DNA from 2 places in the Stenotrophomonas sp. a6 genome. Region 2 is predicted to be linked to the other one. Evidence: predicted binding sites of a transcription regulator. Region 2 holds the regulator's gene; the other holds the start of a gene.
What was found. Region 2 encodes FliA, which starts transcription of late flagellar genes. Its sites were predicted from a motif close to TAAAGTTTNNCNNNCNNNGGCCGATAA; they were not measured.
Positions count from the first base shown of each region.

Region 1: Q9Q79_RS17860 (methyl-accepting chemotaxis protein) is a predicted target of FliA. The motif match lies at 2,005-2,031, and genes of this name have one in related genera.

Region 1 is NZ_CP133161.1:3,895,884-3,900,293, reverse strand. It holds gene Q9Q79_RS17880 (MFS transporter) at 1-230, shown strand, start outside; gene Q9Q79_RS17875 (KGG domain-containing protein) at 241-546, opposite strand; partial or broken gene Q9Q79_RS17870 (peptidase S41) at 680-948, shown strand; gene Q9Q79_RS17865 (NAD(P)-dependent oxidoreductase) at 1,047-1,940, shown strand; gene Q9Q79_RS17860 (methyl-accepting chemotaxis protein) at 2,150-4,410, shown strand, end outside.
Region 2 is NZ_CP133161.1:2,108,652-2,113,061, reverse strand. It holds gene flhF (flagellar biosynthesis protein FlhF) at 1-1,292, shown strand, start outside; gene Q9Q79_RS09790 (P-loop NTPase) at 1,279-2,166, shown strand; gene Q9Q79_RS09785 (RNA polymerase sigma factor FliA) at 2,163-2,906, shown strand; gene cheY (chemotaxis response regulator CheY) at 2,964-3,356, shown strand; gene Q9Q79_RS09775 (protein phosphatase CheZ) at 3,356-3,961, shown strand; gene Q9Q79_RS09770 (chemotaxis protein CheA) at 3,964-4,410, shown strand, end outside.

The sequences.
Region 1 (4,410 bases), 1.8 Mb from region 2:
AGCGTGCCGTACAGCAGTTCACCGCCTGCGCACAGGCCGCAGGGCAGCAGCGGCTTGTTGCGCAGGCGCGTGAACTGATCCTGCACCCGGGCTCGATGCACGCCACGCCGCAGGTGCTGACCTGGTACCGCAGTGCGATGGCCAGTGGGTTCGGTTGGGCGATGGCGGTGGCGGGTGCGCTGGCCCTGCTTGCGGCGCTTGGGCTGCATCGGCAGCGTGCATCGGCTTGACGCGCAGCATTCAGCCCTGCTGGCGTTGCGGGTCCTCTGTCGTGCGTTCGATCGCCTGAGGCTGTTGTTGCTGCTGGCGCGCGTTGGCGTGGCGTGCGTGTCCACCTTCGCGTCCGATCGTGGCCATGTGCTGGCGGTCGCGGCTGATCGCTTCGCCGCCCTTGCGGCCTGCGACACGTGCTTCGGCCGGACTGAATTCGTGCGCATTGCCGGAGGCATGTGCCGCGCGCCCGCCCTTGGCGGCGATCGCGCGCTGTTTGTCCTGGTCCATCGAGGCGAAGCCCCGGTTGGAGCTGCGCGGGTTCTGCTCAGTCATGTGAAATCTCCTGCAGTGTGGACGCCGCCTTCGTGGACGACGGCGTCCATGCTTGGCCATCGCACGCTAAGTCCAGGTCGCCATCTTCGCCCCGGTTTTCACGCGCCCTGCGCACCGGGATGATCACGCAGCCGGCCCGGCGGCCGCATTCGTCGCGTATTCACTGCCGGCCCTCGGATGTGCGGCAACGCCGGCGGCCGCAGTGGCGGTGCCGCACATATGTTCGATGATCCTGTGCTGCTGCCCGATGGCTATCAGATAAACGTTCCGGACCGGCAACCGATCAAACTGCGCACCGGTGGCAACTGCTAACGGACCGGTGTCGCGCCCCACGCGGCAGGCGGCAACGATCCACTCTCCATCGCGCGTCAACTGCTGGCTCCGCCGAAGTCGTCAGGATGAACGCACAGTTGCGCGGTCGTCCTATCGCAGATGTTCCGTTGCATGCCTAGAATCGAAGCATCCCGGTAGTTCCCGGGCGCTTCGAGTGAATGGACTCAATGAAGATTTTGTTGACCGGCAGTTCCGGGCGGATCGGGCGCGCGATCTTCGGCGCGCTGGCGGCTGCCCATGAAGTGGTGGGTCTGGACCGCAGTCCGTTTGCCACCACGCGCATCATTGCCGATGTCACCGATCATCAAGCCGTCGTGCGCGCGGTGCAGGGCGTCGACGCGGTCATCCATACCGCGGCCCTGCATGCGCCACACGTCGGCCTGGTACCGGACGCGGTGTTCCAGCAGATCAACGTGGACGCGACTGCGCACCTGCTGCAGGCGGCGCGAGAGGCAGGCGCGCGGCGGTTCGTGTTGACCAGTACCACCGCGCTGTACGGCCACGCGGTGGTGGCAGGGGGATGCCGCTGGATCGATGAGGATACCGAGCCGCTGCCGCGAACGATCTACCACCGCAGCAAGCTGCAGGCCGAGGCCCTGGCTGAAGCTGCCGCCGCACCGGACTTCGGGGTGCGCGTGCTGCGGATGGGGCGCTGCTTCCCGGAACCGCCGGAACGGATGGCGATGTTCCGGTTGCATCGTGGGATCGACGCCCGTGACGTGGCCAGTGCCCATGCCGCGCTGCTGCTGGATGAGGGGCCGGCCTTCGCCCGCTACATCGCCTGCGCCGCGACCCCGTTCCGGCGCGAGGATTGCCTGGAACTGGCCTCCCAGCCGCGCAATGTACTGGCCCGGCGCGTACCGCAGCTGCTGGCCGAGTTCGAGCGCCGCGGCTGGCCATTGCCGCTGAGCGTCGACCGCGTCTACGACAGCGCCCGCATCCGCAGGGAGCTGGGGTGGCAGCCGCGTTTCGGGCCGGACGCCGTGCTGCAGCAGTACGCCGCAGGCAGCATCGAGGTGTTGCCACGCGCGGAGTGGATCAAGGATCGGGTGGCCGAATAGGGGAAGCGGGGACGGATCCCTGTCCCGTCCCTGAGTGGATTCAGGAATGTGTAGGCCGGTCGCCTCAACCTCGTTGGCAGGCGGCCGCTAACCCGGTGCGCTTCCTGCGCCGGGCGGGTCCCGGCGGCCGGTGGCCTGCGCGACGGATCGCGCGCCTGCGCGGTGCCCTCCCGGTGCCGGTCGTCCTGAACTGCCTTGCGGACCCCTCCATGCCTTCTTCCCGTTCCGCCGCTGCCCGCCGCCCGGGCAGCATCGCCCACAAGCTGATGCTGGGCACCGCCGTCATCGCGCTGCTGTGCTTCGGCCTGACGGCGTTCCTGATCTATCGCCAGGCCAGTGCCAGCCTGATCGATGCCTCGCGCCAGACCATGACCAGCGAGGCCAACGCTGAAGCGCGCCAGGTCGCCGCCGATCTGGGCACGGCGTTTGCCAGCAACGATGCCATGGTCGAAGCCGTGCTCGCCCAGCGTGCGCGGGGTGACGTGCCCGATCGCGCCAGCCTGGCTGCCGTGCTGGGCGAGCAGCTGCGCACCCACCCGGAGTGGCTGGGCAAGAGCACCATGTGGGAGGTCGATGCCTTCGATGGCAAGGATGCCGAGTTCGCCAATACCGCGATGCACGATGCCAGCGGCCGCTACATGAGCTACTGGGCCTGGCATGACGGCAAGCCGCAGCAGTCGACCATGACCGACTACACCGAAGCCGCCGACGGCTCGGCCGACTGGTATGTGGTACCCAGCCGCGACAAGCTGCCCAAGGTCAGCGAGCCCTATGCCTACGACATCGCCGGCCAGCAGGTGCTGATGAGCACGTTGAGCTCGCCGATCGTCGAAAACGGTACCTTCCTCGGCGTGTTCACCGTCGACTTCTCGCTGGCGGCGCTGCAGAAGCACCTGGCGACGCTGACGCCGATGGGCGCAGGCCGCGTCGAGCTGCTTTCGCCCAACGGCGTGGTGCTGGCCTCGGCGAATGCCGCCGAGATCGGCAAGCCGCGCACCGACGCATTGACCCGCAGCATGCTGGCCGACATCGCCGCCGACCGCCGGTTCGAAGCCTTCACGCCCGATGCAGCCGGCAACGTGCGCGTCTACGTGCCGCTACGCGTGGGCAATGCCCCGCAGCGCTTCGCGCTGGGCGTGGTGATGCCGCACGCGGTGATCGTGGCCGAGGCGCGCCAGCTGCTGTGGTTGACGCTGCTGGTGGGCGTGGTGGCCGCGCTGACGCTGAGTGCCGGCGTCTATGTGCTGCTGCGCCGCCTGGCGATCCGCCCGTTGGCCGAAGCGGTGCGGGTGGCGGGTGACGTCGCCGCCGGCAAGCTCGACAGCACCTTGCCTGCGCGCAGCAACGATGAAGTGGGCCGCCTGCTGGACGCGATGCAGGGCATGCGCGGGCAGCTGCAGGCGGTGATGGCGGCGCAGGCGGAAATGGCGCGCCGCCACGATGCTGGCGAGCTGAGCTACCGCATGGACGCCACTGCCTTCCCCGGCGAGTACGGCCGCATGGTGGCCGACAGCAACCAGCTGGTGGCTTCCAGCAATGCGGTCACCCAGCGCCTGGTCGAGGTGATGCAGCGTTACGCGGTGGGTGACCTCAGCGTGGACATGGAAGCGCTGCCGGGCGAGAAGGCGGTGTTCACCGCAGCGATGGCCACCACCAAGAGCAACCTGGCCGCGATCAACGAGCAGATCCAGCAGCTGGCCGCCGCCGCGGCGGCCGGCGACTTCGCTGTACGCGGTGATGCCCAGCGCTTCGACCACGATTTCCGCCGCATGGTGGAGACCCTCAACATCATGATGCAGGTCAGCGATCACAACCTGGCTGAGCTTTCGACGCTGCTTCGCGCGATTGCCGCCGGCGACCTCAGCGCACGCATGCGCGGTGATTTCCATGGCGTGTTCGCGGTGATGCGCGACGATGCCAACAGCACCGTGCAGCAGTTGACCCAGATCGTCGGCCAGATCCAGCAGTCGGCCGCCAGCATCCGCCTGGCGGCGGGTGAGATCGCTGCGGGCAACAGCGATCTCTCGCGTCGTACCGAGCAGCAGGCCGCCAACCTGGAAGAAACCGCCGCCTCGATGGAGGAGCTGACCTCCACCGTGCGCCAGAACGCCGACCACGCGCTGCAGGCCAATACCCTGGCAGGATCCGCCGCTGACGTTGCCAGCGAGGGCGGGGAAGTGGTCAACCAGGTGGTGCAGACCATGGAGCAGATCGAGGCCTCCTCGCAGCGCATCGCCGAGATCATTTCGGTGATCGACGGCATCGCCTTCCAGACCAACATCCTGGCGTTGAATGCGGCGGTGGAAGCGGCGCGGGCCGGTGAGCAGGGCCGCGGCTTCGCGGTGGTCGCCAGCGAAGTGCGGGCGCTGGCGCAACGCTCGGCGGGCGCAGCGAAGGAGATCAAGGAGCTGATCGACGCATCCGTGGCGCAGGTCGGTGCCGGTGCGCAGCTGGTGCACGGTGCGGGCCG
Region 2 (4,410 bases):
CCACCGGCCGCACCTTGGACAGCGCCGACGAGATCGTGCCGACCCGCGGCAGCACCGGCTTCGCAGCCACCCTGGCGCGCGCCGCCGTCAACGAACCGGCGCTGCCCGAACAGATCTTCGCCCCGTTCGCCGAGGCCATCGTTGCACCGGGCCCGGCCGTCACCGCGCCGGCCAACCGCGCCCGCTTCCAGATCGACCCGCCGCACGACACGCATCACGAAAGCGTGCCCCCCGCCGTGCAGCCGCCGCCGCTGCCGGGCGCTGCCATGGCCGATGTCCAGCCTGACATCGCCGCCAGCGAAACGGCAGCGCTCGAAGCCGCCGGCGAAGCCAGCCCGGCCCCCATGCTGGCCCCGGCACCGACGCTGACCGTGGTTGCCCAGGACGACGCCGAAATCCGCCAGCTGCGCCAGGAAGTGGCCGGCATGCGCCAGGTGATCGAGCGCGAGATGAACCGCTTCACCGACGAGCGCCTGCGTGGCAGCCCGGTGCGCGCCACCGCGCTGGACCTGATGGACGAGTACGGTTTCGACGCCGGGCTGGCCCGCGACGTGGCCATGCAGATCCCGCTGGAGACCGAAGCCCATCGTGGCCGAGGCCTGATGCTGGGGCTGATCTCGCGCAAGCTGCCGATCGCCCCGGTCGACCCGCTGGAAGAAGGCGGCGTGATCGCCCTGGTCGGCCCGACTGGCGCCGGCAAGACCACCACCATCGCCAAGCTGGCCTCGCGCTTCGCCGAGAAACACGCGCCGCGTGACGTCGCCCTGGTGACCACCGACACCACCCGCATCGGCGCCCGCGAGCAGCTGTACGGCTACGGCCGCCAGCTCGGCATCGCGGTGCACGAAGCCAACAGCGGCACCGACCTGGACCAGCTGCTGGAACGCCTGAAGGACTACAAGCTGGTGCTGATCGACACCGCCGGGCTGGGCCCGCGCGACCGCGCGCTGGCCGCGCAGCTGCAGTGGCTGCGCGCCGCCCGCCAGGTACGCACCCTGCTGGTGCTGCCGGCCAACACCAGCTTCGGCGACATGGACGAGGTGGTCCGCCGCTTCGGCGCCGCCAACCTGCAGGGCCTGGTGTTGAGCAAGCTGGACGAGACCGGCCGCTTCGGCAACGCCCTGTCAGTGGCCGTGGACCACGCCCTGCCGATCACCTGGGTGACCGATGGCCAGGATGTTCCGGAGGACCTGCACCGGGCCAGTGCGGCCAATCTCGTACTTCGCCTTGAAGATTTGCGCCGCGCGGCCGATATGCCCTGCAACCCGGAGTTGAACCATGCCGTCGCGTGAGTACGCCAAGCTGACCAAGACCTTCCCGCTGTCGGCCACCCGCAGCGAGCCGCTCGGCCCTGTGCGCACCATTGCCGTAACTGGCGGCAAGGGCGGCGTGGGCAAGACGAATGTGTCCGCCAACCTGGCGGTGGCACTGGCCGGGATGGGCAAGCGCACGCTGCTGCTGGACGCCGACCTGGGCCTGGCCAACATCGACGTGATCCTGGGGCTGAACCCGACCTTCACGCTGGCCGACCTGGTCGCCGGCCGCTGCTCGCTGGACGACGTCATCGTCGAAGGCCCGAACGGCGTGCTGGTGGTGCCGGCCGCGTCCGGCCGCCGGCACATGGCCGAGCTGGCCCCGGCCGAGCACGTCGGCCTGGTCAACGTGTTCTCCGAGCTGGAACGCGAACTGGACATCATGGTGGTGGACACCGCCGCAGGCATCACCGACGGCGTGCTGACCTTCTGCCAGGCCGCGCAGGACACCGTGGTGGTGGTCTGTGACGAGCCGGCCTCGATCACCGACGCCTACGCGCTGATCAAGGTGCTGTCGCGCGAACGCGGCGTGGACCGCATCCAGGTAGTGGCCAACATGGTGCGCGACCCCAACGAGGGCCGCGTGCTGTACGAAAAGCTGACCCGCGTGTGCGAGAAGTTCCTCGCCGATGTTTCGCTGAACTACCTGGGCTGCGTGCCGCAGGACGACTGGCTGCGCCTGTCGGTGCAGCGCCAGCAGCCGGTGGTGAAGGCCTACCCGTCCAGCCCGGCCGCGCTGGCGATCACCGAGATCGCGCGTCGCACCGCACGCTGGCAGGCGCCGACCGAACCGCGTGGCGGCGTCGAGTTCTTCCTCGAGCGCATCCTCAAGCAGCGCGGGGTGGCCGCATGAAAGGCGCAGCCCAGTACAGGGAAGTCCAGCGCTCGGCGGCCAACGAGGTCATCGCCCAGCATTCGGACCTGGTGCGGCGCATCGCCCACCACCTGGCCGCGCGGTTGCCGGCCAGCGTTGAAGTGGACGACCTGATCCAGGCCGGCATGATGGGCCTGATCGAAGCGTCGCGCAGCTACGACGCCGACCAGGGCGCCTCGTTCGAGACCTATGCCTCGATCCGCATCCGCGGTTCGATGATCGACGAGATCCGCCGTGGCGACTGGGTGCCGCGCTCGGTGCACCGCCGTGCACGCGATGCCGCCGCCACCATCCGCCGCCTGGAACAGAGCAGCGGCCGCGCCGCCAGCGCCACCGAAGTGGCCGCAGCGATGGAGATGCCGCTGCCCGAATACCTGCGGTTGATGGAAGACGCCGCCCGTGGCCAGGTGCTGAGCCTGGAGTCGCGCATCGAGGACCAGGGCGAGCTGGACACCGTCGCCCAGGGCGGCCCGACCCCGCAGCAGGTACTGGAGCGTGGTGAGTTCGGCCGCGAGCTGGGCAAGGCCATCGGCCACCTGCCCGAGCGCGAACAGCTGGTGCTCTCGCTCTACTACGAGCAGGAACTGAACCTGAAGGAGATCGGCGCGGTGCTCGGCGTGAGCGAGTCGCGGGTCTGCCAGATCCACGGCCAGGCGGTGCTGCGCCTGCGTGGCCGGCTCAAGATTTTCGAGGCGGCGGACGCCGGCCTGGAAGAATGAACATGCCCGAGGCGGCTGCCCCCGGCCGCCCGGAATGAACAACAAAGGAACTCTGCTTTGAACAAGAACATGCGCATCCTGATCGTCGATGACTTCTCGACCATGCGTCGGATCGTCAAGAACCTGCTGGGCGATCTGGGCTTCACCAATACCGCCGAAGCCGAGGACGGGCATGCCGCGCTGTCGCTGCTGCAGAGCCAGCCGTTCGATTTCGTGGTCACCGACTGGAACATGCCGGTGATGACCGGCATCGAGCTGCTGAAGGCGATCCGTGCCGATGCCAAGCTGAAGACCCTGCCAGTGCTGATGGTCACCGCCGAAGCCAAGCGCGAACAGATCATCGAAGCCGCCCAGAACGGCGTGAACGGCTACATCATCAAGCCGTTCACTGCGCAGACGCTGGAAGAGAAGCTCGGCAAGATCTTCGAACGCCTGGCGGCCAGCGCCTGATGGATACCACGGTCGACAAGAGCGCCCTCGCCCTGCGCCTGCAGGAAGCCCTGGACGCACTCGAGTCCGGTGACGAGGCCGCCTGGCGGCAGCGCATCGACGGACTGGTCGCGCTGCGTACGCAGCCGATGATGAGCGGCCTCTCGCGGCTGGCCCGCGAGCTGGGGCAGGCACTGGGTGAGCTGCCGACCGTGCCCAGCGAGGCCGGTGAGCTGGACGACGCCTGCGCACGCCTGGACCACGTGGTGGCAATGACCGAACAGGCCACGCACCGCACCCTGGACCTGGCCGAGGAATGCCGCAGCCTGACCGAACAGCTGCGTGCTGAAGGCCTGCAGCCGGGCCAGGACGCGCAGCTCGAGCGCATCCGCCACAACCTGACCGAGATCGCCCTGACCCAGAGCTACCAGGACCTGACCGGGCAGATCATCCGTCGCGTGGTCGGCATCGTCCGCCGCGTGCACGAGGGCTTCGGCGCACTCGGCCTGCCGCCGGAACAGCATCGCACCGACCCGGAACTGGCCGGGCCGGCACTGAAGGGACTGGACCGCCACGCGGTCTCGCAGAACGACGCCGACGACCTGTTGTCGGATCTGGGGCTGTAAGCATGAGCGCGGTATCCGACGACATCACTGCCGACTTCATCATCGAGGCACAGGAAATCCTGGATCGCCTGGGCGAACAGCTGGTGTCGCTGGAGCAGGCACCGCAGGACACCGAGCAGCTCAACGCGGTGTTCCGTGGATACCACACGCTCAAGGGCGGTGCCGGCTTCCTTGGCGTCACCGCGATGGTCGAACTGTGCCACGCCGCTGAAGAGGCCCTGGGCATCGCGCGTGCCGGGCAGGCGGTGCTGCAGGCCCACCACTTCGACGCCGCCCAGCAATCGCTGGACTACCTGCAGTCGATGCTGGACGCCGTGTCCTCCGGCACCGAGCCAGGCTATGCGCCGCCGGACCTGATCGCGCAGTTCGACATGAACGGTGGCACTGCCGCGCCGGTCGCTGCGGCCGCCCCTGCGGCAGCTGGCAGCGACCTGATCACCGACGACGAA